Candidatus Thiodictyon syntrophicum: one gene and its partners. The protein of the gene in region 1 interacts with the protein of each later gene in a pairwise test. Links are inferred from orthologs where the notes say so. Each region holds a gene or a part of one and is shown in the gene's direction. Other genes may lie near its edges. The genes, in order: rho, nusG, hfq and yhbY.

The links.
Region 2: the proteins of rho (region 1) and nusG interact in binary tests that used the Escherichia coli proteins (3 or more experiments, as listed by UniProt). The link is inferred for Candidatus Thiodictyon syntrophicum from one-to-one orthologs.
Region 3: the proteins of rho (region 1) and hfq interact in binary tests that used the Escherichia coli proteins (3 or more experiments, as listed by UniProt). The link is inferred for Candidatus Thiodictyon syntrophicum from one-to-one orthologs.
Region 4: the proteins of rho (region 1) and yhbY interact in binary tests that used the Escherichia coli proteins (3 or more experiments, as listed by UniProt). The link is inferred for Candidatus Thiodictyon syntrophicum from one-to-one orthologs.

The regions. Positions count from the first base shown.
Region 1 is NZ_CP020370.1:3,121,243-3,128,881, reverse strand. What follows is about bases 2,435-5,357. They hold rho (transcription termination factor Rho), read left to right. Parts: upstream 2,435-3,229; coding sequence 3,230-4,486; downstream 4,487-5,357. Other genes in these bases: THSYN_RS13210 (nucleotidyltransferase domain-containing protein), read right to left, coding at 4,929-5,264; THSYN_RS13215 (HEPN domain-containing protein), read right to left, coding at 4,529-4,939; trxA (thioredoxin TrxA), read left to right, coding at 2,651-2,977. Outside these bases: yrfG (GMP/IMP nucleotidase), read left to right, coding at 1-581; THSYN_RS13230 (DEAD/DEAH box helicase), read right to left, coding at 659-2,371; THSYN_RS13205 (Uma2 family endonuclease), read left to right, coding at 5,455-6,030; THSYN_RS13200 (ATP-binding protein), read right to left, coding at 6,196-7,639. UniProt on the Escherichia coli protein: Facilitates transcription termination by a mechanism that involves Rho binding to the nascent RNA, activation of Rho's RNA-dependent ATPase activity, and release of the mRNA from the DNA template.
Region 2 is NZ_CP020370.1:1,309,117-1,314,526, forward strand. What follows is about bases 1,372-4,145. They hold nusG (transcription termination/antitermination protein NusG), read left to right. Parts: upstream 1,372-2,378; coding sequence 2,379-2,912; downstream 2,913-4,145. Other genes in these bases: tuf (elongation factor Tu), read left to right, coding at 1,372-1,797; secE (preprotein translocase subunit SecE), read left to right, coding at 1,999-2,376; rplK (50S ribosomal protein L11), read left to right, coding at 3,177-3,611; rplA (50S ribosomal protein L1), read left to right, coding at 3,614-4,145. Outside these bases: more of tuf, read left to right, coding at 607-1,371; more of rplA, read left to right, coding at 4,146-4,306; rplJ (50S ribosomal protein L10), read left to right, coding at 4,572-5,099; rplL (50S ribosomal protein L7/L12), read left to right, coding at 5,146-5,410. UniProt on the Escherichia coli protein: Part of the processive rRNA transcription and antitermination complex (rrnTAC). The complex forms an RNA-chaperone ring around the RNA exit tunnel of RNA polymerase (RNAP).
Region 3 is NZ_CP020370.1:3,771,608-3,779,185, reverse strand. What follows is about bases 3,121-5,982. They hold hfq (RNA chaperone Hfq), read left to right. Parts: upstream 3,121-4,356; coding sequence 4,357-4,608; downstream 4,609-5,982. Other genes in these bases: hflX (ribosome rescue GTPase HflX), read left to right, coding at 4,624-5,949; miaA (tRNA (adenosine(37)-N6)-dimethylallyltransferase MiaA), read left to right, coding at 3,121-3,888. Outside these bases: THSYN_RS15810 (type II CAAX endopeptidase family protein), read left to right, coding at 1-511; THSYN_RS15805 (ABC transporter permease subunit), read left to right, coding at 927-1,748; THSYN_RS15800 (ABC transporter ATP-binding protein), read left to right, coding at 1,745-2,662; more of miaA, read left to right, coding at 2,926-3,120; FtsH protease activity modulator HflK, read left to right, coding at 6,178-7,344; protease modulator HflC, read left to right, coding at 7,344-7,578. UniProt on the Escherichia coli protein: RNA chaperone that binds small regulatory RNA (sRNAs) and mRNAs to facilitate mRNA translational regulation in response to envelope stress, environmental stress and changes in metabolite concentrations.
Region 4 is NZ_CP020370.1:915,661-923,058, reverse strand. The notes cover bases 1-2,682. They hold yhbY (ribosome assembly RNA-binding protein YhbY), read left to right. Parts: upstream 1-1,026; coding sequence 1,027-1,338; downstream 1,339-2,682. Other genes in these bases: THSYN_RS04050 (hypothetical protein), read left to right, coding at 2,430-2,682; THSYN_RS04055 (hypothetical protein), read right to left, coding at 1,816-2,010; THSYN_RS04060 (hypothetical protein), read right to left, coding at 1,433-1,756; aroA (3-phosphoshikimate 1-carboxyvinyltransferase), read right to left, coding at 1-687. In the rest of the region: more of THSYN_RS04050, read left to right, coding at 2,683-3,098; draG (ADP-ribosyl-[dinitrogen reductase] hydrolase), read right to left, coding at 3,390-4,328; THSYN_RS04040 (2Fe-2S iron-sulfur cluster-binding protein), read right to left, coding at 4,357-4,707; THSYN_RS04035 (2Fe-2S iron-sulfur cluster-binding protein), read right to left, coding at 4,753-5,037; THSYN_RS04030 (FprA family A-type flavoprotein), read right to left, coding at 5,309-6,607; THSYN_RS04025 (ArsC/Spx/MgsR family protein), read right to left, coding at 6,604-7,095; THSYN_RS04020 (4Fe-4S dicluster domain-containing protein), read right to left, coding at 7,098-7,376.

The DNA.
Region 1 (7,639 bases):
GGCTTGAACACGTCCCGCGCCGGTACGCGGACGCCCAAGGACTCACGCTGGAGGCGGCCAAGACGCAACTGCGCACCCGCTACCAGGCGATCGAGGGGACGCTCGAATGGTACTGCGTCGACCACTGGAGCCGGGAACTCGGGTTGGACATCACCCGCCTCAAGGCCGAGGTGGACCACCTGATCGCCGTCCACCCGCATGTCGTGGACTTTCTCACCGCCCTGGCCGAGCGCGGCAAGCGCCGGGTGCTGGTGACCAACGCCCACCAGAAAACCCTGGCACTGAAGCTCGACCGCACGCGCCTCGCCGGCCACTTCGAGCGCATCATCTCCGCCCATGATCTGGGGCTGCCGAAGGAGGACCCGGCCTTCTGGCCGCGCCTGCGCGCGGTGCGACCCTTCGACCCGGCCCGCACCCTGTTCATCGACGACAACCCGCGCGTCCTGCGCGCCGCGCGTATCTTCGGCATGGGCTCGCTGCTCGCGGTGCTGAAGCCCGACTCGCGGGCGCCGCGGCGGGTGCAGGACGAGTTTCCGGCGATCGGCGATTTCGCGGAACTGCTCCCGGGGCTGCGCGCCTGAGCCGGGATGGTCCGCACAGCGGACCCTACGGCGCGGCCCGCGTTCATTCGCGAACAACCGCTCCCCCTCTGTCGGGATCAAGACTCGTCGGGCTCGCCGCCCGGCCCTCCCAGCGTCGGGATGGCTGGTTGCTCATCCCCCGCCCTGGCGCCCGGCTTGCGGCGCCGACGCCGCCGCTTCTTGGCGGGGTCGGCGGCCGTGTCCGTCGGCACCGCTGCCGACTCAGACGGCCCCGGGACACCGGGCGGAGCATTCGGCGGGGTGACCGAGGTCAAGGCCGCCTGCTCGGGCGCACGGCGCGCCCGGCGCGGCGGCCGGGCCGGGGGCGGCGTCGCCACCACGGGGGCGTCGGCGACCGGCAGGGCCGCGGTGGGCGCCGCGGTCGGCTCCCGGTCCGCGGCCGGCGGCCGTTCCTCGGACCCCGGGCGTGGGCGCTCCCCGGTCCCCGGTCCATCCCGGCGGCCGCGACCGGGTGGAGCGCCGCGGCTGTCGCGCGCCGCACCACGCGGCCCGTCACGGCCCGGCGCCCCGCCGCCGGGGCGGGGACCGCGGCCGTCGCGGTCCGAACGGTATTCCCGATCCTCCCGGTCCGGACGCAACCGGCTGCGATAGTCGATCTCGGGCAACAGGGATGACTCCACCGGCGCCACCGGCACCTTGGCGCCGATGAAGCGCTCGATGTCCGGCAGGCAGAAGGCGTAGGTCTCGCACACGAAGCTGATGGCATCGCCGGCCGCCCCGGCGCGGGCGGTGCGCCCGATGCGGTGGACATAGTCCTCCGCGTCCTCCGGCAGGTCATAGTTGACCACATGAGTCACGTCCGGGATGTGCAGGCCGCGCGCCGCGACATCGGTGCCCACCAGCACCGGCAGGTCGCCGTCGGTGAAGCTCTTGAGCAGCTTCAACCGCTTCTTCTGGGGCACGTCGCCGGACAGCACGGCGGTGGCGATGCCGTTGCCCTGGAGGTAGCCCCAGACCCGGTCGGCCTCCCGCTTGGTGTTGACGAAGACCATCACCCGCGGGGCCTCCCAGGTCCGCACCAACCCGATCAGCAGCGGGATTTTCTCAGAATTGGCGGTCATGTAGCAGCGCTGACGCACCCGGTCGGCCGTGATCTTCTCCGACTCGATCTTCACGAGCTGGGGGTTGTTCATGTGCTCGTAGGCGAGTTCCAGGACCCGGTAGGACAGGGTCGCGGAGAACAGCATCCCCAGGCGCTCCTCCGGGGGCGGCATGTGCCGCAGCAGGAAGCGGATGTCCTTGATGAAGCCCAGGTCGAACATGCGGTCGGCCTCGTCCAAGACCACCACCTCGACCCGGCCGAGACTGAAGACGTGCTGCTTGAAGTAGTCGATCAGGCGCCCGGGGGTGCCGATCAGGATGTCGACCCCCGCGGCCAGGTGGTCGCGCTGCTCCTGGTAGCCGGTACCGCCGAACACCAGCCCCACGCGAAATCCGGTGTGACGGGCGAGCAACAGGGTATCCTTATGGATCTGCACCGCCAGTTCCCGGGTCGGCGCCACGATCAGGGCGCGCGGCTGGGACTGGTGGCTGGACGGCGGCGGCTGCGACGCCAGCAGGCGCTCCAGGATCACCAGGAGGAAAGCAGCGGTCTTGCCGGTGCCGGTCTGGGCCTGGCCCGCGACGTCCTGGCCCGTCAGGGCGATCGGCAGCGTGGCGGCCTGAATCGGGGTGCAGTGGGTGAAGCCGGCATCGGCCAGCCCCTCAAGAACACTGAGATCCAGGTCGAAGTGGTCGAACCGGGTAGCGGTCAGGTGTTTCTCTGTCATTGAAATCCTTTATTTTTCGCTAAGTGCGGACCTCACCCAAGGCAAGGCTTGCAAATTCTTTGCGCTTTGGATCAAATAGCATCTTAACCCTTAGGCCCAAATCCGCGCCAATTTGCCCGCCGCCCGCCTGCCCCTGCCGCCGCGCGCGCCGGGGATTACCCGAGTCAGACCGAACCGTCCGGCCGGTCCCGCCCGAACCTCCAGCCGGCCAACGAGCCCGCGGGTCCTTGAGGCGCGGTCCCCCGACAACCATGCAAAACCAAAACGGAGCCGACTTCAGTGAGCGATTGCATCGTCCATGTGACCGATGTCTCTTTCGAGGATGAGGTACTGAAATCCTCCAAACCCGTCCTGGTAGACTACTGGGCCGATTGGTGCGGGCCGTGCAAGATGATTGCCCCCATCTTGGACGAGATCGCCGATGAGTACGCCGGCCGCCTCAAGGTGGTCAAGCTCAACATCGACGAAAACGCCAAGACGCCCCCCCTGTACGGCATCCGCGGCATCCCGACACTGATGCTGTTCCGTGAGGGCGAGGTGGAGGCGACCAAGATCGGCGCGGTCTCCAAGTCGCAGTTGACGGCCTTCATCAACAGCAATCTCTGACCCCTGCCAACGGACCCCGGGGCGCGCGGCCACGGCCGCCGACCCGGGTCCGGCAGGTTTCGTCTCCGTGCCTTCTTAATCCTCCCTGATGAGGATTCGGCAGATACGGCTAACGACATGCTACCAAGCCCCCACGCGGCGTTCGTCCGGACGCCCCTGCGCGGTGTACAGCACCCCGAGCCGTCCCCCCTTGACGCCGATCCCTCGCGGGATGCCCAACACCTCCCCTGACCTCTGCCTCAGAAGACCCGAATGAATCTAACCGAACTGAAAAAAACGCCGGTGCCCGAGCTGGTCGAACTGGCGCAGTCGATGGAAATCGAAGGTGTCGGCCGCTCCCGCAAACAGGACCTGATCTTCGCCATCTTAAAGGCCCAGGCCAAGCGCGGCGAGGACATCTCCGGCGACGGCGTGCTGGAGATCCTGACCGACGGCTTCGGCTTCCTGCGTTCCGCGGACGCCTCCTATCTGGCCGGCCCCGACGACATCTATGTCTCCCCAAGCCAAATCCGGCGCTTTGCACTGCGCACCGGTGACACCATCTCCGGCAAGATTCGGCCCCCCAAGGATGGCGAGCGCTACTTTGCGCTGCTCAAGGTCAACGACATCAATTTCGACCGACCCGAGAACGCCAAGTCGAAGATCCTGTTCGAGAACTTCACCCCGCTCTTTCCCCAGAAGCGGCTCGGCCTGGAGATCGGCAACGGCAGCACCGAGGACATCACGGCACGCACCATCGATCTCGTGGCACCCATCGGCAAGGGTCAACGCGGCCTCATCGTGTCCCCGCCCAAGGCCGGTAAGACCATGATGTTGCAGAACATCGCTCAGTCCATCGGGCACAACCACCCGGACTGCTACCTGATCGTGCTCCTGATCGACGAACGCCCGGAAGAGGTCACGGAGATGTCGCGCTCGGTGCGCGGCGAGGTCATCTCATCCACCTTCGACGAACCCGCCACCCGCCATGTCCAGGTCGCCGAGATGGTGATCGAGAAGGCCAAGCGTTTAGTCGAGCACAAGCGCGACGTGGTCATTCTGCTCGACTCCATCACCCGGCTTGCACGCGCCTACAACACCGTGATCCCCTCCTCCGGCAAGGTGCTCACCGGCGGCGTGGACGCCAACGCCCTGCAGCGCCCCAAGCGCTTCTTCGGCGCCGCCCGCAACGTGGAGGAAGGCGGCAGCCTCACCATCCTCGCCACCGCGCTGGTGGACACCGGTTCACGCATGGACGACGTCATCTACGAAGAGTTCAAAGGCACCGGCAACATGGAGATCCACATGGACCGGCGGATCGCCGAGCGGCGCATCTTCCCGTCCATCAACATCAACCGCTCCGGCACCCGCCGCGAAGAGCTCCTGATGCCCGCCGCCGAGCTGCAAAAGATGTGGATCCTGCGCAAGATCCTGCACCCCATGGACGAACTGGCCGCGATGGAATTCCTCCACGACAAGCTCAAGGCGACCAAGACCAATGGGGAGTTCTTCGACTCGATGAAGGGGTAGGATCCGCTGCGCGGACCCCGCCAGGCTCCGGACCGCTGAGATTCAGGGTTCGACGAGGGCAGACACCCGATCGATTACCGCGTGGGCGTGACCTGCCGCCGTCTGTGCCTCCGCCCGGTTGAACGCCTCCCCGGGGGTCAGACCCGCCAGGGCGTCAGGATACCGGGTGGGGATATAGAGCTTGTCGAGTGCCAGGGCCGAGTCCCGGAGCCCGCTCAGCGCCGCCCCGAGGTCGTCCGGGAGGTCCCGGATCAGCCGGGTCAGCGAATGGCCCCAGGGGTCCAGGTCCTGCCCGAACCAATGTGCCTTGAGCGCCTTCTCCCCCGCCTGCTGCGCGAGAAAGGCCGCCTGGGCGAACTTACCCGCCGCAATCAGGGCCTCGGCCGCCTCCAGGTCGTCACGCGCCTGACGCAGCCAGCGGTCCGCGTCCTCCCGCACCCGTTCAGCGCTCATAAAGCACCCGCCCCTCGGCCAGAATGCGCCGGATGAACGGCCGGTGCGACATGGCAGCAAGCTCCCCCGGGGTCAGCACCACCGGCTCCACCGGCCAGGGGCTGTCCTGCAGCAGCCGCAGCACCCGCCCGATGCGCTCCAGTGGTCCATCCGTCGTCTCGCACACCAGGAGCAGATCGAGATCCGAGCGCCGGGTCGCGGTCCCGCGGGCGCGCGAACCGAAGAGCAGCACCAGGCTCGGATCGAAGGCCGAGCGCAGCCTGAGCACGGCGGCATCGAGCCACTGCGCCGCGGATTGCGTCTGCTGTGCCGACTGGTCGGGCATGACGATTGACCATTGGGTATGGGCTTCCAGTCTAGCAGACCGGGGACCGGGGCAGGCTGCGCAAGCCGACGGCGCTTGGTCCGCACAGCGGACCAAGAACCTCCCGGCAAGCGAGGCAGCCTGCCCAATGGCCCCGCTCCCACCCGCTCGAGGTATGCTCTACGGATCGACCCGCCCGGGAGCCCGCGCCATGAACGCTCGCACCAAACCCCGTCCCAGCCTCTACGAGCAACTGGAGGCACTGCCCGAAGGGCTGACGGGCGAAATCCTCGACGGCCAACTCTACACCCAACCACGCCGGGCTTGGCCCCATGTCGTCACGGCGTCCGGGCTCGGCTACGAACTGATCGGACCCTTCCAGCGGAGCCGTGGCGGCCCTGGCGGCTGGTGGATCGTCGATGAACCGGAATTACATTTCATTCGCGATGCCGAGGTCGATGTTCCGGACCTGGCGGGCTGGCGGCGCGAGCGCATGATCACGCATCCCCCCGTGCATCGCATCGAGGTCGTACCCGATTGGGTCTGTGAAGTCCTCTCCCCGTCGACCGAGAGCAAAGACCGCAAGGTCAAGATGCCGATCTACGCGAAGTTCCGCGTTCCCTACGCCTGGTTGCTCGATCCCATCGCGCACACCCTGGAAGCCTACGCCCGCGAAGCCGGCGCCTGGCGCGAGATCGGCCGCTTTGTCGGCGCGGCCCAGGTGTCGGTCGCGCCCTTCGATGCGGTGACAATCAATTTGGCCGATCTCTGGGGACCGAGCGCGTAGAGCGGGATGGCGCCCAAACCGCGAACCTTAGGCCGTGACCCGGTGGGAGCGGGTTCAGCCGCGACGCGATCTCACAAGCTGCCATGGCCTCGTCGCGGCTGAAGCCGCTCCCACGGGGACTTTCAGGGGCCGAAGCGATGATCAAGGCCCCCGGCAACCGTCGCCCTACCCCGCCACCTCATCCCGCACCCGCCCCGGCGGCCAGCGCCAGGCGACCCAGCGGCGATAGAGCGGCACCCAGAAGCGGTAGGTCGGCCCGTCACGCTCCAGGACCTCGTCATCCGCCAGGCGCTCCAGGCAGCGAAAGGTCTGCTCGCGGGGCTGGCTCAGGCGCGTCTCGGCCATGGCCGACTCGATGCCGTCGATATCCAACTGACGCCGGTTGGTTTCATCCGTCGCCCAGGCGAGGGCGGCGAGCACCCGATGGGTGGCCGGGTCGCTGTCATCCCAGTGATTCTCGAAGGCGGCATTGGTCTCTTGCTCCACCACCGACTTGACCGCCCGGTCGAAGTCGTTGGTATCCACATAGTCGCTGCGTTCCTCGCCGCGGCGGACCTGTTCATTGAAGGCGTTGATCAGGTTGGCGCCAATCAATTGCAGTAGTAATGGCTGGCCGCGGGTCAGGCGATAGCCATCCGCCAGGACGGCCGGGTCGTATTCCAGGATGCCGCGTGCCGGCTTCTCCAACACCTCGGCGGACTCGCCCGCGCTCAGATAGCTCACCGTGCGGAACTGGGCGGTATTGAACAGGATGGAGAAATAGTCCCGGCCCATGGCCTTGAGCCTGGTGGTACCACAGAAGAGCAGCACCGTCGGGTATTGGGGCTCCTGCATCAGCGCGCGCAGGAAGCCCGGCAGCAGGTCGCCCAGGCGGCGCTCCGGGATCAGGTCGGCCTCGTCGAGCATCAGCAGGAAGCGCCTGGGGCCGAGCGGTCCGCGGGCACCTTGCAGGAAGGACTTGAACGCGGCATAGGGCTCGGCCCGATCCAATTCAGGTGCGGACTGGCCGAGCAGCCTCGCCATCCCCCCGGCTGCCTCGCTCAAGAAATCGTATTCGCTCCCGGCCCCCTGGATATTGATCGCGACCGGCAAGAGCCCGGTCCCGGACAACCCGTCGCGCGCCAACTTGTTCAGCAGACTGGTCTTACCGATCCGCCGCTGGCCGACCAGTACCACCGCTGGCTTGCCGTCCGGTTGCAGCCATAGACCCCGCAACCAGTCGATGAGGTCGGCACGGCCGACGAATACGCGGTCGCTCCCCAGACCTTCGCCGGTCACATAGGGCTGATAGTCCGGGGTGCGATAGGGCCGCCCGGCCCTGGCGATCTCGATCTGGAAGGCGAACGGGAGCGCGAAGGGATTGCCGTCCAGGTCTTCGGCGTCCAGGCGGCCGGCGATGCGCACCGCGCCCTCGGACGCCGCCTGGAAGTCGAGCCCCAGATCCGCCTCCTTGCCCCCCTCCAGCAGGTCCAGACGAGCGTGGTCATGGACCCAGACGATGTCGGCGGTCGGGTCCAATGTGACCCGGACCGAGCGGGCCGGCTCGGCGCTGCGGTTGCAGACACGCAGCTTCAGCCGCTGGTCCCCGCGGACGAAGCGGACCGCGGGG
Region 2 (5,410 bases), 1.8 Mb from region 1 along the record:
GCGATGCATACCCTACGATATATGCGTTAACACATCAGTGCTGATCGCACCCTGTCGATCAGGTCGGGTTGACGAGAGGGTACAGGTGACCTATACTGCGCCGCTCGATTCGGAGGGGTTCCCGAGCGGTCAAAGGGATCAGACTGTAAATCTGACGGCTCAGCCTTCGGAGGTTCGAATCCTCCCCCCTCCACCATCAGCAGGTGAGTCGCAAGCGCGCAGACGGTTGCAGCGCGGCGTTTTCGTGAGGTGGCAGTCCGGATGATCCGCGTCAGGAAATTCCTGCCTGGCCGGGCCGTTAGGGCGCCGAGAGATCAGTCCGGAAGGCGCTACGCGGGTGTAGTTCAATGGTAGAACCTCAGCCTTCCAAGCTGATGGTGTGGGTTCGATCCCCATCACCCGCTCCAAGATATGGTTTTTGCCCATGTAGCTCAGTTGGTAGAGCACACCCTTGGTAAGGGTGAGGTCATCGGTTCGACTCCGATCATGGGCTCCAGTTTCGCGTAGCCGGCGTCGTGCCGGTCGGCTTGTCGTTGCCCGAGCCCGGTGCTTGCCGGACTTAAGGCCCCGGACCTTTGCCCATCAGAACTTGGCGGAGAGCAGTTCATGTCCAAAGAAAAATTTTCGCGCACCAAGCCGCACCTGAACGTGGGCACGATCGGTCACGTCGATCATGGCAAGACCACGCTGACGGCCGCCATCACCATGCACCAGGCGAAGAAATTCGGCGGTGTGGCGCGCGCCTATGACCAGATCGACAACGCCCCGGAAGAGCGCGAACGCGGCATCACGATTGCCACGGCGCACGTCGAATACGAAAGCAAGGCGCGCCACTATGCGCACGTCGACTGCCCCGGACACGCCGACTATGTGAAGAACATGATCACCGGCGCGGCGCAGATGGACGGTGCCATCCTGGTCGTGTCGGCGGCCGACGGTCCCATGCCGCAGACCCGCGAGCATATCCTGCTGGCGCGTCAGGTCGGCGTGCCCTATATTGTCGTCTACATGAACAAGGCCGACATGGTCGACGACGCCGAGTTGCTGGAACTGGTGGAGCTGGAGGTGCGCGAACTGCTCCAGAGCTACGACTTCCCCGGCGACGACACCCCGATCATCATCGGCTCGGCCAAGCTCGCCATGGAAGGGGACGCCTCCGAGTACGGCACCCAATCCATCGACAAGCTGATGGACGCGATCGACAGCTATATCCCGCAGCCGGTGCGCGCCATCGACGGCCCCTTCCTGATGCCGATCGAGGACGTGTTCTCGATCTCCGGGCGCGGCACCGTGGTGACCGGGCGGGTGGAGCGCGGGATCGTCAAGGTGGGTGAGGAGGTCGAGATCGTCGGCATCCATGACACCACCAAGACCATCTGCACCGGTGTGGAGATGTTCCGCAAGCTGCTCGATCAGGGGCAGGCCGGGGACAACATCGGCGTGCTGTTGCGCGGCACCAAGCGGGAGGACGTGGAGCGCGGCCAGGTGTTGGCCAAGCCCAAGAGCATCACCCCGCACACCCACTTCGAGGCTGAAGTGTACATCTTATCCAAGGAAGAAGGCGGGCGTCACACCCCGTTCTTCAACGGTTACCGTCCGCAGTTCTACTTCCGCACCACCGACGTCACGGGTGCCTGCACCCTGCCGGAGGGCATCGAGATGGTGATGCCGGGGGACAACGTGAAGATGGTGATCAAGCTGATCAACCCGATTGCCATGGAAGACGGGCTGCGTTTTGCCATCCGTGAGGGTGGCCGTACCGTCGGCGCCGGCGTGGTTGCGAAGATTCTCGAATAGTCATTAGTCGTCATTCGGCTGTAAGGTCGCGCCGCGAGGATCATCGGTCCTCGCCGCCCGGCCCCCGGCCTCTCTTTCTTAGGCCAGTAGCTCAATTGGCAGAGCAGCGGTCTCCAAAACCGCAGGTTGGGGGTTCGAGTCCCTCCTGGCCTGCCATTCAACCATCGCCCCTTACTCCACCCCGAGGCGACCCGTCACCCCATGACATCAAGCGTTGAGGTCAAAGGCGCCAGCTTGGATACCGCCAAGCTGGCTGGTGCCGCATTGTTGCTGATTCTCGGCATCTTTGCCTTTTATTACTTCGCGGCCTGGTCGGGGCTGCTGCGGGTCGGGGGGCTGCTTATCATCAGCGGCGGGGCGGCGGCGCTCGCGTTGCAGACGCAGCCGGGGCGGGCCCTGTGGCAGTTCATTGCCGACGCCCGCATGGAAGTGCGCAAGGTCGTCTGGCCCACCCGCCAGGAGACAATCCAGACCACTTTGGTGGTGATGGCCATGGTCGTGGTGGTCGCCCTGGTGCTGTGGCTGTTCGATTCCGTATTGATGGGAATCCTGAGGCTCCTCACCGGCCAAGGAGGCTGACAGTGTCCAAACGTTGGTATGTGATTCACGCCTATTCCGGGTTTGAAGGTCAGGTCAAGCGCTCACTCGATGAACGGGTCCGCCGTGCGGGTCTGGAAGACCTGTTCGGGACTGTGTTGGTCCCGACCGAGGAGGTCGTGGAGATGCGCAACGGCCAGCAGCGCAAGAGCGAGCGCAAATTCTTCCCGGGATATGTGTTGGTTCACATGGAGATGACCGACGAGACCTGGCACCTGGTCAAGAGTGTGCCCAAGGTCATGGGTTTCATCGGCGGTACCGGTGACCGGCCGGCCCCGATCCCGGACAAGCAGGCGGACGCGATCCTCAAGCGCATGCAGGACGGCGTCGAGAAGCCGCGTCCCAAGGTCCTCTATGAGCCCGGTGAGGTGGTGCGCGTCGTCGATGGACCCTTCACCGACTTCAACGGGGTCGTGGAAGAGGTCGATTACGACAAGAGCCGGGTGAAGGTTTCGGTCCTGATCTTCGGCCGGTCGACGCCGGTGGACCTGGAATTCTCCCAAGTCGAAAAGGGCTGAGACGGGCCCGCGGTGCCTCGCCGTTGGATGGTCTTGGAAGAAGAATTCAGCCGCAAATGAACGCAAATGGACGCAAATAATCATTTTGGCTGCTGTTGCGGGTCGGTTGCTTCACGGCTTTCGACCCGGTTTCCGTCGATAGCGGAATCATTTGCGTTTTTTGCGTTCATTTGCGGCTAGACAGTATTTCGGCCCCGGCATGGGGCTTAACACGGGGAGCCGGGGTGTGAACCCCCGGCGCTACTACCCAACCGGAGATAAAGCATGGCGAAAAAGATAAACGCCTACATCAAGTTGCAGGTCAAGGCGGGGATTGCCAATCCAAGCCCGCCGGTGGGTCCTGCACTTGGTCAGCACGGCGTCAACATCATGGAGTTCTGCAAGGCATTCAATGCCCGCACGCAGGAACTCGAGCAGGGTATGCCGATTCCGGTGGTCATCACCGTCTATTCGGACCGCAGCTTCACCTTCATCACCAAGACCCCGCCGGCCTCGGTCCTGCTGAAGAAGGCGGCCGGGATCCCGAAGGGCAGCGCGGTGCCCCATGCCACCAAGGTGGGCACGGTGACGCGCGAGCAGCTCGAGGCGATCGCCACGACCAAGATGCCGGACCTGACGGCGGCGGGGCTGGACGCGGCGGTGCGTACCATCGCGGGCAGCGCCCGTTCCATGGGTCTGGACGTCGAGGGGGTGCTGTAATCATGGCCAAGCAGAGCAAGCGGCAGACCGAGATCCGCACGCGCATCGAGCGGGGCAAGGCGTATCCGGCCGAAGATGCCTTTGGCCTCCTGAAGGAGGTCTCCCGCATCAAGTTCGTCGAGAGCGTCGATGTGGCGGTGAACTTGGGCGTCGACCCGCGCAAGTCCGACCAGGTGGTCCGCGGTTCCACCGTCCTGCCTCACGGGATCGGCAAGACCGTGCGGGTCGCGGTCTTCGCTCAAGGCGCCAATGCCGAGGCGGCGACCGCGGCCGGCGCGGATCGCGTCGGCTTCGAGGACCTGGCCGAGGAGATCAAGGGCGGCAAGATGGACTTCGACGTGGTCATCGCCTCCCCGGACGCTATGCGCGTGGTCGGTCAACTCGGCAAGATCCTGGGTCCCCGCGGCCTGATGCCGAACCCCAAGGTCGGTACCGTCACCGCCGACGTGGCCGAGGCGGTACGCAATGCCAAGGCGGGCCAGGTTCGCTACCGTACCGATAAGGGCGGCATCATCCATTGCCCCCTGGGGCGGGTGGACTTCGAGCCGGTCAAGCTGCGTGAGAACCTGGAGGCACTGCTGACCAACCTGATGAAGGCGAAGCCCAGCAGTTCCAAAGGGATCTATATGCGCAAGGTCACGGTCTCGACCACCATGGGGCCGGGCCTCGTGGTGGATCATCTGCCGCTCCTTTAGTTCTTCGGGTCCGGCCGCGGACGGCCGGACACATCTTTGGGGCCCCGACCTGGTCGGGGACCGTCAAAGACCGCAGGTGGCGCGGTGACCGGGAGGAACCCGGACGGTGCGCCTTAATGACGTGAGATGCCTGCGCAGACGGTGCTCCCGAATCACATTGTTGATGACGGCGCACTGCACAGCGTTTCGGTTGGCCGGGAACTGGCTGACCAATGACGCAGCCTGACCTTGCGGTCGGGTGGACCTTTGTGGAGAGGTGACGACAGTGGCGCTGAATCTTGCGCAGAAAGAAGCAATCGTCGCCGAAGTTGCGGAAGTCGCACGGGGCGCCTTCTCGGCCGTCGGGGCCGAGTACCGGGGCCTGACCGTCGGGCAGATCACGAAATTGCGCGTCGAGGCGCGCAAGGTCGGGGTCTATGTCCGGGTGGTCAAGAATACCCTGGCCCGGCGCGCGCTGGAAGGCACGGATTTCGCGTGTATGCAGGAAGGGCTCAAGGGCCCGCTGATCCTGGCATTCGCGAACGAAGATCCGGGTGCCGTGGCGCGGGTCGCGGAGGCCTTTGCCAAGGAGCACGACAAGTTCCAGGTGCGCCTGGTGGCTGTCGGGGGCAAATTGCTCGACCCCTCAAAGCTCGGTGATCTGGCTAAGATGCCGACCCGCAATCAGGCCTTGAGCCTGTTGCTGGCGGTGATGAAGGCCCCGGTCCAGAAGCTTGCAGCGACGATCAACGAGGTACCGGGCAAACTCGTCCGCACCCTCGCCGCAGTTCGCGATGCCAAAGAGGCCGCCTGAAGCGCGCGCCTCGTTCAAATGCAATGTGATTTAAGGAGACAGGCAAATGGCCGTTTCGAAAGAAGAGATCCTTGACGCGATCGGTAACATGACCGTGCTGGAGGTCGTTGACCTCATCAAGATGATGGAAGAGAAGTTCGGTGTCACCGCCGCCGCGGCGATGGTCGCCGGCCCCGCCGCGGCTGCGGCCGAGGTCGTCGAGGTCGAGGAGCAGACCGAATTCAACGTGATCCTCACCTCCTTCGGTGCGAACAAGGTGGGCGTGATCAAGGCGGTGCGGGCGCTCACCGGTCTGGGGCTGAAGGAGGCCA
Region 3 (7,578 bases), 650 kb from region 1 along the record:
CGCGCTGGGCGGCGCGCTGGGGGCCTCGCCGGTCGCCGGACACCTGCCGCTCGCGGCGGCGAACCTGGTGCTGATTCTGCTGCTGGGCGGCCCGCTGGGCGAAGAGTTCGGCTGGCGGGGCTACGCCTTGCCCACGCTGCAAACGCGGCACGGCTGGCGCGTCGCGAGCCTGATCCTGGGCGCGGTGTGGGGACTGTGGCACCTGCCGTTGTTCTTCACTGCCGACACGCTGCAGGGCCGGATTCCGCTCCTGCCATTCCTGCTGTCCACCGTCGCCCTGTCGGTCGTGTTCGCATGGCTGTACAACCGCAGCCGCGGCAGTGTGCTGCCGGCGCTGGTACTGCACACCGCGGTGAACTGGTGGGCCTGGGTCGTGCCCGGGCTGCTGGCGGCTGGCGGTTCTCGGCAGTTCGCCCTGGTGTTGGGCCTGCTCGTGCTGCTGGCGATCGGGCTGTTGGCCTGGCCGAACCGTCGTGCCTGGGCGGCCCGGCCTTCAGACTCCAAGGACTGACCTTTGGCAGGAAAAAGCGCCGTCCGTTGCGGAAATCAAGCCACTTGACCCAACCCGCGCCGCCGGCATTCATCACCTTGCCTATGCCGAACATCCGGGACACAATGGGCCAGGGATAGCGGCCTCCTGGTGCCAATCCCGCAACGCGGCGCGCCGAACTCTTATGGGCCTTGCGGGGATAGCAGGCGCGTCTGTCCATTTCAGAGCCAGCGCATCTTTTGGTACACACCCTTCGTGGCAGCCGCGAACCGCGTCATTCTGTCAAAGCTTCGCGGGGCGCGGGGGGATGCGCGGCCCGATTCCGATCTTGCGCGGGCGCGTCAATGTCCGGCGAATGCCCGCGCAGGATTGGGTTTTGGAATTTCATCGCCGGATTGCTCGGCGACGCTGTATAACACAGGAAAAGGTAACGCCAATGCATCCTGGTTTTTTTAATCACCTCTTGCTCATCGGCAAGTTTGAACTCAAGAGGAGTTTTGTAACCCGCAGTGGTCTGCTGTCGATAGTGACCTTTGCCGTGGTGTGGTGTGTGATTCTGCTTTATCCGCTGCGCCTTGCTGCCGAACTGTTGGTGCAGGAAAAGGGCTTGATGCAAGGCTTCAGCTTTTTTGACGTCATTGGTTTTGGTTCGCTACAGCAATGGCTCGTTCCTGAATTCGGCCTGTTTTGGCATTTTGCGCTGGTTATCTTCCCGCTGTTGAGCATTATGCTTGCCGCCGATCAAACCTGTTCTGATCGTGATCGCGGTACCTTGCGGTTTATCGTCGTGCGTAGCAGCCGCGACCGTGTATTCTTCGGCCGCTTTGCCGGCATTATGGTGATTCAGGTGCTGTTGATCGGTGCCGCCGCATTAAGCACCCTGGCGTTGGTGCTGTATCGTGATGCCGCGCTCTTTTCTTCTGCATTGCCTGCCCTGCTCGTCGTCACCGTCAATGTAATTTTGGCCGTTCTTCCCTTCACCGCCATGATGGCGGCGTTATCCGCCAAGGTTAAATCGGCGCGGCAGGCAACTGTCTGGGCGATTTTGATCTGGACATTTCTGGCCGCCATTATCGGCGGTCTTGCTTACTATCTGCCGACACTTGCTTTTCTGACATTGCTGGTCCCCGGCTATCAATTATCCAACCTGGCGGAACTGTCAGGCTGGCACACGCTGCAATTGGCGTATGTTCCCCTGTTGCAAAGCCTTGTTTTATTGGCTGTGGGGCGCTGGATAATGGCAAGGCAAACGCTATGAAATCACCGCTTATTCTCTGTCAAGAGCTGACCCACGTCTATTCCGGCAAAGTCGCCCTCTCCAATGTCAGCTTTGAACTGGACGCGGGTGAACCGGTCGGCCTGGTCGGTCCCAATGGGGCCGGTAAGACCACCTTGCTCAGTATCCTGTCCGGTTTCTTGCGTCCCACGTCGGGCGCCGTCAGGTTGTTTGGTCAGCCGCCGGGTGCAACCCAACTCATCGGCAAGGTCTCAGCGCTGCCCCAGGTTGCAAGACTGGACCCCGGCTTTACCATCATCGAACAACTGGTCTTTTATGCCCGGCTACAGGGATTAACAACGCAACAAGCAGCCCTGGAAGCAGGCCGGGTGTTGGAAGAGGTATCACTGACAGAGGCGACCCATGAAAAACCGCCGGCGCTCAGCCATGGCATGGCCAAGCGGGTGGCGATTGCCCAGGCGCTGATCGGTAAACCGGCGCTGATCTTACTGGATGAACCGACCGCGGGGCTCGATCCTGTCAATGTCCGAACGGTGCGTTCGATCATTGCCGAACGGTCGCCGGCGACAACCTTTATCATCAGTTCCCACAATTTGGCTGAACTTGACCGGTTGTGCAAGCACATTTTGCTGCTGGAGAACGGGATGTTACAGCCGCAGACCAGTGGCCTGAACGAAGAACAGGCCGCCATTCGCTATATTACTCTGCAAATGGAAACAGGCCCGGCGCGGGAAGTGATAGCGCAACTCCAGGCTTTAGAAGGTGTGCTGCAGATCACCAACCCGCAGAAGAATGAGTTTATCGTGGCCTATGACCCTGACCTGCAACCGCATATGGATCTGCAACTGATGCAGTGTATCAATAGTCAGCACTGGCAATATCGGCAGTTAAGCCACGGCAAGACCTTGGAAGAAAAGCTTTTCTTTAGGGGCTAAGGGCATTCTGACATATCATTTTTACTAAGCGGATGCCAAGTGGTCACCCCGATTGCCTTCTCCGGCATCGCGCCCCCCAAGGTCGCCCAAAGGGGGCATCTCCACATTGCACGGAGGGGACACTACTACTTTGGGTTAACAGGGTCGCGCAGCGGTTCGCGGCGTTGGTCCGGTTGCGCTAACCTGTGGGTCCGTGCAGCGCGGTCAGCGGACCGCAACCGCGACGGCCCGCCGCTTCCCCGCTCACCTCACCCGACCAGCCCATGGACTCTTCACCAGCCCCGGACCCCCGCCCGCTCGCTATCCTGCTGATGGGCCCCACCGCCGCCGGCAAGACCGAACTGGCGGTGGAGTTGGTACGGCGCCTGCCGTGCGCGATCGTCAGCGTGGACTCGGCCATGATCTACCGGGGCCTGGACATCGGGACCGCCAAGCCGGGGCCGGCGGTACTGGCGGCGGCGCCCCACCGGTTGATCGATATCCTGGACCCGTGCGAGTCCTATTCCACCGCACGCTTCCGCACCGAGGCCCTGGCGGCGATGGGCGAGATCAGCGCCGGAGGCGGTATCCCCTTGCTGGTGGGCGGCACCATGCTCTATTTTCGCGGACTCCAGCAGGGGTTGGCGCGGTTGCCGGACGCGGACGCGCCGATCCGTGCGGCCCTGCTCGCGGAGGGCGAGCGGCTCGGGTGGGCGGCGCTGCACCGGCGGCTGTCCCTGGTTGACCCGCCCACGGCCGCCCTGGTCCACCCCAACGACCCCCAGCGCATCCAGCGTGCCCTGGAAGTCTACGCGGTCACCGGCGAGCCCATGAGCACCCTGATCGGGCGCGGTAACGCGGAGGGCGGCGACTTGCCCTATCGGTTGCTCAAGCTGGTGCGGTCGCCGACGGACCGCCAGACCCTGCACGGGCGCATCGAGCGGCGCTTCCGTGCGATGCTGGAGCAGGGCCTGGTCGCGGAGGTGCAGGGCCTCTGGGCGCGCGGCGACCTGACGACGGAACTGCCGTCCATGCGCTGCGTGGGCTATCGGCAGGTCTTGAAATTTCTCTTAGGGGAGTACAGTTTCGACGAAATGCTGCACCGCGGCATCATCGCGACCCGACAACTGGCAAAACGCCAGTTCACCTGGTTGCGTGCCGAGGCCGATTGTCATTGGCTGGCCGACGAGGGAGAGCCGCTGGCGCGGGCACTTGCGTTGATCGCGGCCCGGCGCGACCGGCCTTGAGGGTCGTTTGAACGCTCGCGCGCTAGAGCCGCGTTTCTAGCGGACCTGGAAGCCGGCAACCCCGCGAATCACGCCGCGAGGCCGGAAGCAACCAGAGAATATATGGACAGGATTAACAGGATTCTGCAGGATTAACAGGATCAAGAACACCGTGACGTCAGTCATCGGCACTTCCGGAAATCCTGTAAATCCTGAAAAATCCTTTTAATCCTGTCTATTTATCACCAGCAGGCGCGGTTTTCGATGCTGTGTGCGGCCTCCGACTCGTCGGTTTGCGGCGAAGCATCGTGAGGATGATCGGGCGCCCCGAGAGACCGTAAAGGCGATACACTTAAGACTCATCGATTGCGTGGCTCGGCATGTCCCGGCTGCAGACCACGCACGCCGACGCCCGCGCCAGTCGCGGCCGGTCAGGCATTCAAGCCGGGCAAATCTTCTCGGTAACGACTACAACAAGGAGCCAAAGCCATGTCCAAGGGCCAAAGCCTGCAAGACCCCTTCCTCAACGCCCTGCGCAAGGAGCGCATCCCGGTCTCGATCTTTCTGGTCAACGGGATCAAGCTCCAGGGTCAGATCGAGTCCTTCGACCAGTTCGTCGTGCTGCTCAAGAACAACGTCAGCCAGATGATCTACAAGCACGCGATCTCCACCGTGGTGCCGGCCCGCAACGTCAAGCTGCCGCCGACCGGGGATGAACTCGACGAGACCGGGAATGCCTAGGGCACCAGGTCTGTCGTGATCGACCGGCCGAGTTCCGGCGAGCGCGCCATCCTGGTCCACCTGGACCTGGGCGGCACGGCCGAAGCCGACGAGCGTGAGGAATTCGCGCTGCTGGCCAGCTCCGCCGGCGCCCTGGTGGTCGGCGCCCTGGGGGGCAGCCGCAAGGTGCCCGACGCGCGGCTCTTCATCGGCAGCGGTAAGGCCGTGGAGTTGAAGGACCTGGTGGCTGCGACCGGGGCCGAGCTCGCGGTCTTCGCCCACCCGCTCTCCCCGGCCCAGGAGCGCAACCTGGAGCGTCTGCTCGAGTGCCGGGTGGTGGACCGCACCGGTCTGATCCTGGATATCTTCGCCCAGCGGGCGCGCTCCTTCGAGGGCAAGCTCCAGGTGGAACTGGCCCAGTTGCGCCACCTCTCGACCCGCCTGGTGCGCGGCTGGACCCACCTGGAGCGGCAGAAGGGCGGCATCGGCCTGCGCGGTCCCGGCGAGACCCAGCTCGAGACCGACCGGCGGCTGCTCGCCAAGCGCATCGCGCTACTCAATCAACGGCTCGACCAGATCCAGACGCAACGCGCCCAAGGGCGGCGCGCCCGCGACAAGGCTGAACTCGCGGTGATCTCGCTCGTCGGCTACACCAACGCCGGCAAGTCGACCCTGTTCAATCGCCTGACCGAGGCGGGCGTGTACGAGGCCGATCAACTCTTCGCCACCCTGGACCCCACGCTGCGGCGGCTCGCCCTGCCGGACGGGGGGCGGGCGCTGCTGGCGGATACCGTGGGATTCGTGAGCGAACTGCCCCATGAGTTGGTGGCGGCCTTCCGCGCCACGCTGGAGGAGACCCGCAACGCCGCCCTGCTGCTGCATGTGGTGGATGCCTCGGCTGCCCATCGGGCGCGTCTGATCGCCGATGTGGAGACGGTCCTGGCGGAGATCGGGAGTCTGGAACTACCGCGTCTGGAGGTCTGGAACAAGATCGATCTGCTGGACGACGAACCCCCGCGGCTGGAGCGCGATGCGGCCGGGACGCCGGTGCGGGTCTGGCTGTCCGCCGCCACCGGGGCCGGGATCGACCTGCTGTTGGCGGCCGTGGCGGAACTGATCGACGGCGCCCGCGCGCCCCGCGTCCTGCGCCTGGGCCCGCAGGACGCCCGTCTGCGTGCCTGGATCTTTGCCCATGCCGCCGTTCTGGCCGATGAGCCCGACGATCTTGGGGGTTCGCGCCTGGAGATCCTGATCGCCCCGGGCGACTTGCGGCGCCTGGCGGCGCAGGCGCCGGGTCTGGCAGACCAACTCGGGCTGGACCAGGAGGGCGGGGGCGACGAAGAACCTGAGACTCCGGAGTGACTCACGCGTGCCGGGTTTGCGCCGCGGCGGTCCGCTGCCTACAATCGGCGGTCCGGTGTCGCGGTGCGGCCCGGTGCCCGATGCTTGATTCGGCCGCTATCGTCGGCATCTTGCTGACTGGCGCTCGGCGATCCCGATCGCGGTATTGTCCAACGGCCTCAGTCCGGCGCGCGCGTCGCTCGGGGCCTCCCCAATCACTGATGCTGACTTACGACAGACGGAGTTTCTATGGCCTGGAATGAGCCAGGTGGCGGCAACAAAGACCCCTGGAGCGGCAAGAGCGGCGGCGACCAAGGGCCGCCGGACCTCGACGAGGTCGTGCGCAAGCTCCAGGAAAAGCTCGGCGGACTGTTCGGCGGGAACAAACCCGGCGGTAACGGCGGCGCCGGTGGCGGCGGGGGATTCAATCTGCCCGGTGGGGCCCTGGCGGCGCGTACCGTCGCCATCATCATCGGCGTCTTGGTCCTGGTGTGGCTCGCCACCGGTCTCTACATCGTGGCGCCGGCGGAGCGCGGCGTGGTGATGCGTTTCGGCAAGTATCTGGACACCACGGACCCGGGGCCGCACTGGCTGATCCCCTATCCCTTCGAGACGGTCGAGAAGGTCAACGTGGACGAGGTATCGACGTTCAGCCACCAGGCGGCCATGCTGACCAAGGACGAGAACATTGTCGACGTGGAGTTGACGGTCCAATCACTGGTGCAGGACCCCGCCCAGTTCCTGTTCCAGGACCAGAACCCGGAGCGCTCCATCAAGGACGCGACCGAGACCGTGGTGCGCAAGACCATCGGCGGCAGCAAGCTGGACTTCATCCTGACCGATGGCCGCGAGGCCATCGAGACGATCATCAGGGAGCGCGTGCAGGAGCTCATGGACCTCTACAAGACCGGTCTGAAGGTCACCTCCGTCAACATGCAGCCAGCCAAACCGCCGGAGCAGGTCAAGGAGGCCTTCGACGACGCCATCAAGGCGCGTGAGGACAAGCAGCGCTCGGAGAACCAGGCCGAAGCCTACTCCAACCAGGTCCTGCCCCAGGCGCGCGGCGAGGCCGCCCGTATCATCGCCGATGCCAAGGCCTATCGGGACAAGGTGGTCGCGGAATCCGAGGGTGAGGCGTCGCGCTTCACCTCGGTGCTGGCCGCCTATCTCAAGGCGCCCGAGGTGACGCGCGAGCGGCTGTACCTCGACACCATGCAGGAGGTCTTGAGTGCGACCAACAAGGTGGTGCTCGACGTGAAGGAGGGCGCCAGCAATCTGTACCTGCCGCTCGATCAACTGATGCGGCACCGTCAGACGACCGGCGTGACGGCGCCCCCGCCGCCCGCAGTGCCGGCGGAAGCCGAGCCCCGCCCGGCGGTCGCCCGCCCCGTTGATCGTGACCGGAGGGCGCGTTGATGGATATGATAAGCAAATACAAGAACTTCCTGCCGGCCGTCCTGGTCGGTCTGCTGCTGTTGATCTGGTCATCGACCTTCATCGTCAACGAATGGCAGACCGCCATCAAGCTGCGCCTGGGTGAGATCACCGGCAGCGACTATACGCCCGGACTGCACTTCAAGGTGCCGTTGCTGAACGAGATCAAGCTCTTCGATCGCCGCATCCAGACCCTGGACTCGTCCCCCCAGCGCT
Region 4 (7,398 bases), 2.2 Mb from region 1 along the record:
TGCTCCGGTGAGGCAGACGCGCGGGCCGGTGCGCCGCACCGGGTAGCCCAGGGCGGTCAGCATCCGCTCGGTATGGTCGCGGGTCGGCGCCGGCTCGGTCACGCAGGTCTCGCCCGCGGCGCAGAGCCCGGCCAGGAGCAGGCTCGACTTGACCTGGGCGCTCGCCACCGGCATCCGATACTCGATCCCCTGTAGGCCGGCCGTCGGCAGTATGTGCAGCGGTGCGGTACCGGCCGCGTTGGTCTCGATCCGCGCCCCCATCAGTGCCAATGGTTCGGTGACGCGGCGCATCGGGCGTCGGGACAGCGATTCATCGCCGATGAGCGTGGTCGCGAACGACTGCCCGGCCAGGAGCCCCGCCAGCAGGCGCATCGAGGTACCCGAGTTGCCCATGTCGAGCGGCCCGTCGGGGGCCCTGAGGCCGGAGAGCCCCACCCCCTGCACCAGCACCAGGCCCGCGTCCGGCCCCGTGATCGCGACCCCCAGGCGGCGGAAGGCGCGCAGCGTCGCCAGCGCGTCGGCGCCCTCCAGGAAGCCCTCGATCCGCGTCTCACCCGTGGCGATCGCCGCCAGCATGATGGCGCGGTGCGAGATGGACTTGTCCCCCGGGACCCGCAGCCGCCCGCGCAGGCCGACCCCGGCGGCAGCGGGGGTAACCAGGAATCGAAGGTCGGGCTGGGAATCCAAGAATGCTCCGGGGGGGCCGCGATGGGATGGGGGGGAAAGCCGGGCATTCTAGCCCCCCGGGACCGCTGGGTAAACCGCGACTTGCCCGGCTCCGCTCCGATCACACAAGGGGTTAGGGGCCAGGCACCGCTGACGCCGGGCCTGTGGGAGCGGCTTCAGCCGCGACGCGACGCCGCGGTAACCTGCAAGGCCGCGGCGGCGCCCCCAGGCCCGTCGCGGCGCAAGCCGCTCCCACAGCGTCGCGGCGCGACCTTCAGAGTAAGTTCGGCCCTGGGTTTAGGCGCTAGAATGCCCGGCGGCGACCGCACCACACCCCAACGACCCCCGGAACGACAGACCATGGCGAACCACCCACCCATTACCAACAAGCAGCGCCGCTGGCTCAAGGGCGAGGCCCATCCACTCAAACCCGTGGTCATGGTCGGCCAAGCCGGGCTCACGGAGGCGGTGCTGGCCGAATTGGACCTGGCACTCGACCACCACGAACTGCTGAAGGTCAAGGTCAGCGCCGGGGACCGTGAACTGCGCGACGCGCTCATCGTGCCGCTGGTCGAGCGCACCGGGGCAACGCTCGTCACCCGCATCGGCAACATCGCCGTCCTCTACCGCGCCAATCCCAAGAAGCCCACCCCGCTCGCCGTCCCGGCCTAGCGGGAAAGCCGGCCCAGCAGCGCCGCGGCCTGATCCTTCTCGGGGAAGGACTGCCATGGATTCGAGGTCCTGCGGGTGTTGGACCAGCCACTCCTTAGACCGTGCGCGTCGCCGCGACCAGGTCCCCCTGCCCGAGTTGGCCCTGCACCAGCGCATGGTAGGCGCCCTGGTGTTGCGGGGAGGAGCGATGGAGGTCCGCGAGCCGCTGCAGCGCTCGCGCCTGATCGTCGGCAGCGGCCAGTGACCGGGCCTCGACCAGTGCCAGGTCGACATCGTGCGGGACCACCGCCTTGAGCCGCGCCATGAACGCCGCCTGCGCTTGCGGGTCCGTGAGCGCCGCATAGACCCGCAGGACCGTCGGCATGGCCAGCGGATGCCGGGGGTCGCGTTCAAAGCCGAGCGCGGCCTCCTGCGCCATCGTGGCGGGGTCCTCGGCCGCCAGCGCCGCCGTCCAGGCGCGCCTCGGCGCGCCGCAGATTAGGCCTGCCAGCGGTCCGTGGCGTGCTCGGCCGCCCGCGTATAGGCGGCCTCGGCCGCCGCGTAGCGGTGGTGGCTATACTCCAGGAAGCCCAACGCCAACCAGGCCGCATCCGGGTTGCTGCCGGCCTGGCCGGCGGCCGTCAGGAGCGCCCGGGCCGCATCAAGCTCGCCGCGCGCCGCCGCGAACCGCACCTGGCCCAGCAGCGCAGGGGCAGAGATCGATGGGCGCGGGGATGCCCGAAGGCCGGCCTTAGCCCCTGACGCGCGAGCGGCTTGCCGCGCGCCCCCGCACGGCGTAGGCTACGTTAGCCCGGGGCCGACCCCGCTTTAAAGCCGCCCCGCGGCGCGAGCCCACGTGACAACGCCCAGGCGCAAGGCCATCCGGCCGGGCGGACGCCGTTGGCGAGCGCAGGCGCCGGACGCTGGGCCCCCGTTTCCCTCCCGCAGACCCAACGACAGGTGTCAGGAAATTTTACACTTCCAAAAGAGCCTTCATGTTAAGTAATTATTTATTTGCGGTATTTTGTTTTGGCACGATTCGTGCGAAATAATCGCTCGACAGATACCATACCCAGTTCTTCACGATTTCAGCTCGTCAACCGGAGAAATTCATGAAAAGGTTCCTCGCCGCGCTGGTCTTGGGCGCCAGCGCCCTCGTCTCCCTCAACGCCTCCGCCAATTTCGACCCCAACGCGGGCTTCGCCGCCACCGTCGGCGGCATCGTTACGATCCCCTTGGGGGACAACCTGAATAACGCCAGCTCGATCACCTTCACGACCGGGCTATGGCAGACGAGCAACGTACCGGCGACTTACAATCCCGGCACCGGTGCTGCGCCCAACGATTTTTTCATCAGCAACGAGATGGACGATACGTTTGGATCTCAGACCATCGGCAACATCTGGTCCTCAGCCCTGACGATCACCCCCGCGCCCGGTATCGCCAACTTCATGAACTGGGTTGGCGAAAACGGCGCCGCGTTCCAATTCAGTCTGACCTCTCTGGTCCGCAATCCCACCTCGCCGGGCGCCATGGACCTCTATGGCATTGGCACCTTTACGCAAACCGCTCTCGGTACTGCGGCTCCGTTCAGCGACCAAGCCAATCCCGCGACCGCATCGTGGCGCATGACCGCACAGGAGATTGGCGGGAACATCTCCGCCTCGTTCTCTTGGGGTACCCCGGCCTTCTCGAACGACGCCCCGATTCCGGGCATCCTGTCGCTCATGGGCATCGGCCTGCTGGGCCTGGGCGCCGTGCGTCGGCGAGTCCGCGCGTAAGTCAATCGCCTCCTGAATGCACGAAGCCCCGCCTCGGCGGGGCTTTTTTTCGCCTGGAAGTCCGGTCGGCGCGAAGCCAGGCATCGCCGCCCAGCGCCGAACGGGGCAGGTGCCCCCAATGCCGTTACGTTAAGCCCGGCCCGGCTGGGAGCGCCGCCCCCCAGTGCGGCGCGATCCCGCAAGTGAACCGGCGGTGCGGATTGAGCAGAGCCCGCGCCGCACTGGGGGGTGCGGCGCTCCAGGAGGGCGGCCGCGACGACCATCAGGCCCGCACCGGGCGGCCCACGCTCATCAGCCCCGACACTGGGGCGACATGGCGAGCAGCGCGCCCGCCTGGCTACGGCAGGCGGCGGCGACCTTGGGGTCCAGGGCCGCGAGCCAGCGTCGCGGTATCTGCTCGACGCCATAGAGGGCGCCGGCGATCATGCCGAGGATGGCCCCGGTGGTGTCCGCATCCCCGCCGCGGTTGACCACGTCGATAAGGGCCCCCTCGAAGCAATCGGTGGCGAACAGCGACTGGAAGACGGCGCGCAGGGTCTCCACCAGAAAGCCGCCCGGGTTCTCCATGCGCCGCCGGTCATAGCGGTAGGCCGGCGCCTGTGCCACCAGGGCGTCGGCCAGGTCCTTCAGGTGATCGCGCCGGCCGCCCTGCAGAGCGGCCTGGACCATGCGCAGCACGGTCAGGGTCCCCGCGTCCCCCAAGGCGTTGTGGTGGGTGGTGTGCGACTGGATGCGGTTGGCCGCGGCGACCTGTTCGAGGTCCGCGCCCAGGGTGACGAGTGCGATGGGGAGCGCGCGCATGCAGGCACCATTGCCGGCGTCATAGTCGCTCTCCGGCACCTGGGTCTCACCGGTCTGGCGGTAGTGGGCGATGCCGCGCCGCACCGTGTTGCCGATATCGACCGGCTTGCGCCTCATCCAGTCGCTGAAGGCAGTGGCGATGGGTCCCGCCGCCACGGTACCGGCGCTGAGGATGGCCTGACCCAGGGCCAGGCTCATCTCGGTATCGTCGGTCACCTGGCCCTTGCGCAGCTTGAGCCAGCCGCCACCCAGGAGTTCCCGATGGACCCCGTATTGCTCGAGGATCTCCCGGGGGATCAGGAACTCGACCGTGGCACCCAAGGCATCCCCCACGGCGAGCCCCAGATAGGCGCCCGCCGCCCGCGCCCGGAGCCGGTCGGCGGGGACGGCGGCCCCGATCAGTTCAGTGCTCAGGTCCAAGACGAGCATCGCGGCTCAACCGGTGCCTGGGCCTGACTCAATACTGCACCAGGATGTCTTCATCGCGCACGATCATCTGGCAGGCCAGGCGCCACTCGGAGGGCAGGTCATCCACCGCCATCCGATCGATATCCTCCGGGGTGATCTTTCCCAGTTGGCGCAGGACCACCTTCTCCTTCTCGGTCAGCAGGCCGCCCATGCGCTGGTTCTTGCTGTCCACGCTGGTGACGCGCACCACGCAGTTGCCGCACTCACCGTCCTGGCAGTCGTGGTGGACCGGGACCTTGTTCTCTTTGGCGAGTTTCAGCAGGGTCTCGGTGTGGCTCCCGGCCACGGCGTAAACGGTCTTGTCCTTGTATTCGGGGCTTGAAAAAGTAACGAGTGCCATAGTTTTACTCCGGCAATGTGTGCGTAGTGAGAGTGACGCCGGCCATCAGGCCGGCTTGACCTTGCAGTCCCCCAGGACCTGCGCCTGACAGGCGAGGCGGTCATGACGGTTGGCCATGTTCTCGCGCAGGACCTTCTCCTCCAGGACGGAGGGCTCGGTCAGATTGTTCCAGCCCTCGATCACATGCATCATGCAGGTGCCGCAATCGCCCTCCCGGCAGCCATAGATGATCCCGGCCCCGATCTTCTCCGAGATCTCGATGACCCGGGTGCCGGCCGGCACGTTGACCGTCTGGTTGATATCCTCGAAAGTGACCTTCGCTTTTGCCATGTGTCAGACTCCGGTAGTTAGTGGTCAGTGGTTAGTGGTTAGTGGTTAGTGGTTAGTACGCGTCAAGAACAAGTTGAACCCAACACAATCGTTGTCGTTGTCGTTGTCGTAATCGTAGAAGCGATGCAATTCAGCATGCGAGAGAATCCGGGGCGCTACGATAACCTCGATTACGACAGCGACAACGACAACGACGCGACGAGTGCCGTAGCGCGGACCGACAACCTCGAAATGACCTGAGCGGCCGGAATGATGATCGAGTTCCAGCCCACTACCCAAGCTCCGAGAAATCGATCACCCGCCCCTGCTCGCCCCCCACCAGGGCGTTGGCGAGCTTACGGCCGAACTCGCGGCACTCGATGAGTTCATCATCGGTGGGGATCAGCTTGAGCCGCAGCCCCGGCACCGGCACGCGCATCTTCAGCCCCCGCATCCGGTCCTCGATCATGCGCACCGCCTCCCCGCTCCAGCCGTAGGAGCCGAAGGCGGCACCGAGCTTGCCCTTGAGATTGATCACCGCCAGTGAGGACAGCAGGTCCCACACTGGCTTGACCGCATCGCCATTGATGGTGGGCGAGCCGAAGGCGAGGGCGTCGGCCTCCTCGATCAGGTCCACGAAGGGCGCCGTCTCGCCGCCCTCCAGGTCATAGAGCGAAACCCGCACCCCGGCCTCCTCCTCGGCCCCGGTGCGGATCGCCTCCGCCATGCGCGCGGTGCTGCCGTAGGCGCTCATATAGAACACCACGAGTGAGCGCTCCTCATTGCCGATCTGATCCACCAGACTGGAGGTGGACAGTTCCCGGTAGTGGGTCACATACCGGCGCGGGCGGTCGCGCAGGATCGGGCCATGGGTGGGTGCCACGATCTTGAGCGCCAGCGGCTCGATGAGCTTCAGGGCCTCGACCACATGGGCCTTGAAGGGCCTCATGATATGCGCATAATAATAATCGAAGGAGAAGCGAAAATCGCCGACCCGGTCGTTGAAGAGCCGGTTGTCGCAATAGTGGCAGCCGAAGATATCCCCGGAGAACAGCACCCCCTCCTCCACCAGATAGGTGCATTGGGTGTCGGGCCAGTGCAGGAAGGGGGTATGCAGAAAACGCAGGGTGCGGTTGCCGAGCGATACCTCGTCACCGGTGCCGACCGTCTCGTACTCGAAGGGCCGTGACTCCTCCTTGGGTTTCAAGAGCGCCTTGAGCATGGAGGTGGCGCGACTCGAGATATAGAGTCGCGCCTGGGGTGCGCGGCGCATCAGTTCCGGGAGCGCGCCGCTGTGGTCCGGCTCCAGGTGGTTGAGGACAATCACCCGGATCTCGGCATAGTCCGCGACCGACTCCAGGCGCCGGAAGAACTCGTCGGCGAATTCGAGCTTGACCGTATCCACCACCGCGACCCCTTCATCGCCGCGGACGAGGAATGAGTTGTAGGTAGTCCCGTTGGCGGTGCGCAGGATGATGTCGAAGGTGCGCAGCGTCGGGTCCAGGGCGCCGATCCAATGCACGCCGGGGGCGATCTGGACCCCGCCCTGGCCAGCGGCCGGGGCCGTGGCGACGCCGTTGCCGACGGTCACAGGCGCACCCCCGCGGGGCTGCGCCCCGAGTTCAACTGCGAGGTGGAAACCTCCGGACAGGTCGGTGCCTCCCCGCCCCGCGAGCAGGATTGCAGGTCCTCGCCCGCCTCCAGTTCGACGCCCAGGGCCGCAAGCACCGGGCCGGGCTCGAAACCGCAGTCGCAGAGCCCCGCGGTCTCGATCAGGGGCCGGCGGATCAGGAGCGGATCGGCAACCATCAGGGCCAGGGCCTGCGCCTCGGACAGCGCCTCGGGATGGATTTCGCCCTTGCGTACCCGCGGTGCCGAGGTGTTGAACCACTCCGCCACCGGCCGGGCGCCGAAGAAGGGCCGCAGACGCTCCGCCGTCCAGCCCTCGGCGAGTAGGTTGCGGACCTCCAGACAGTGCCCCACCGCGACCAGCCGGGCCTTCTGGCGGGCATTGGAGAGACAGCCGGGCTTCTCGTAGAAGACCAGTTCAGCGGGTGCGGTCAGGGCGAAAGTGGCCATGATCAGCGCGCCCTGATTTCGGCCATGGCCGCCGCCAAGCGTGCCGGGGGGATGCCGGTCAGCGACCCCGGCGGGTTCAGCGGCACCCCGAGCGCATCGAGAATGACCCCCTCGACCGGGCAGATGCCGGCGCACTGGGGCTCGGCGTGGTCGCCCTCGCACTCGGTGCACTTGGCCGCATCGATCAGGAAATGGGGCTTGGCCGCGAAGATGGCCTGGCTCGGGCACAGGGGCTCGCAGGCCCAGCAGTTCACACAGCCTTCAACGATCTGGAATGCCATCGGTCAATCTCCTCAATCTTGC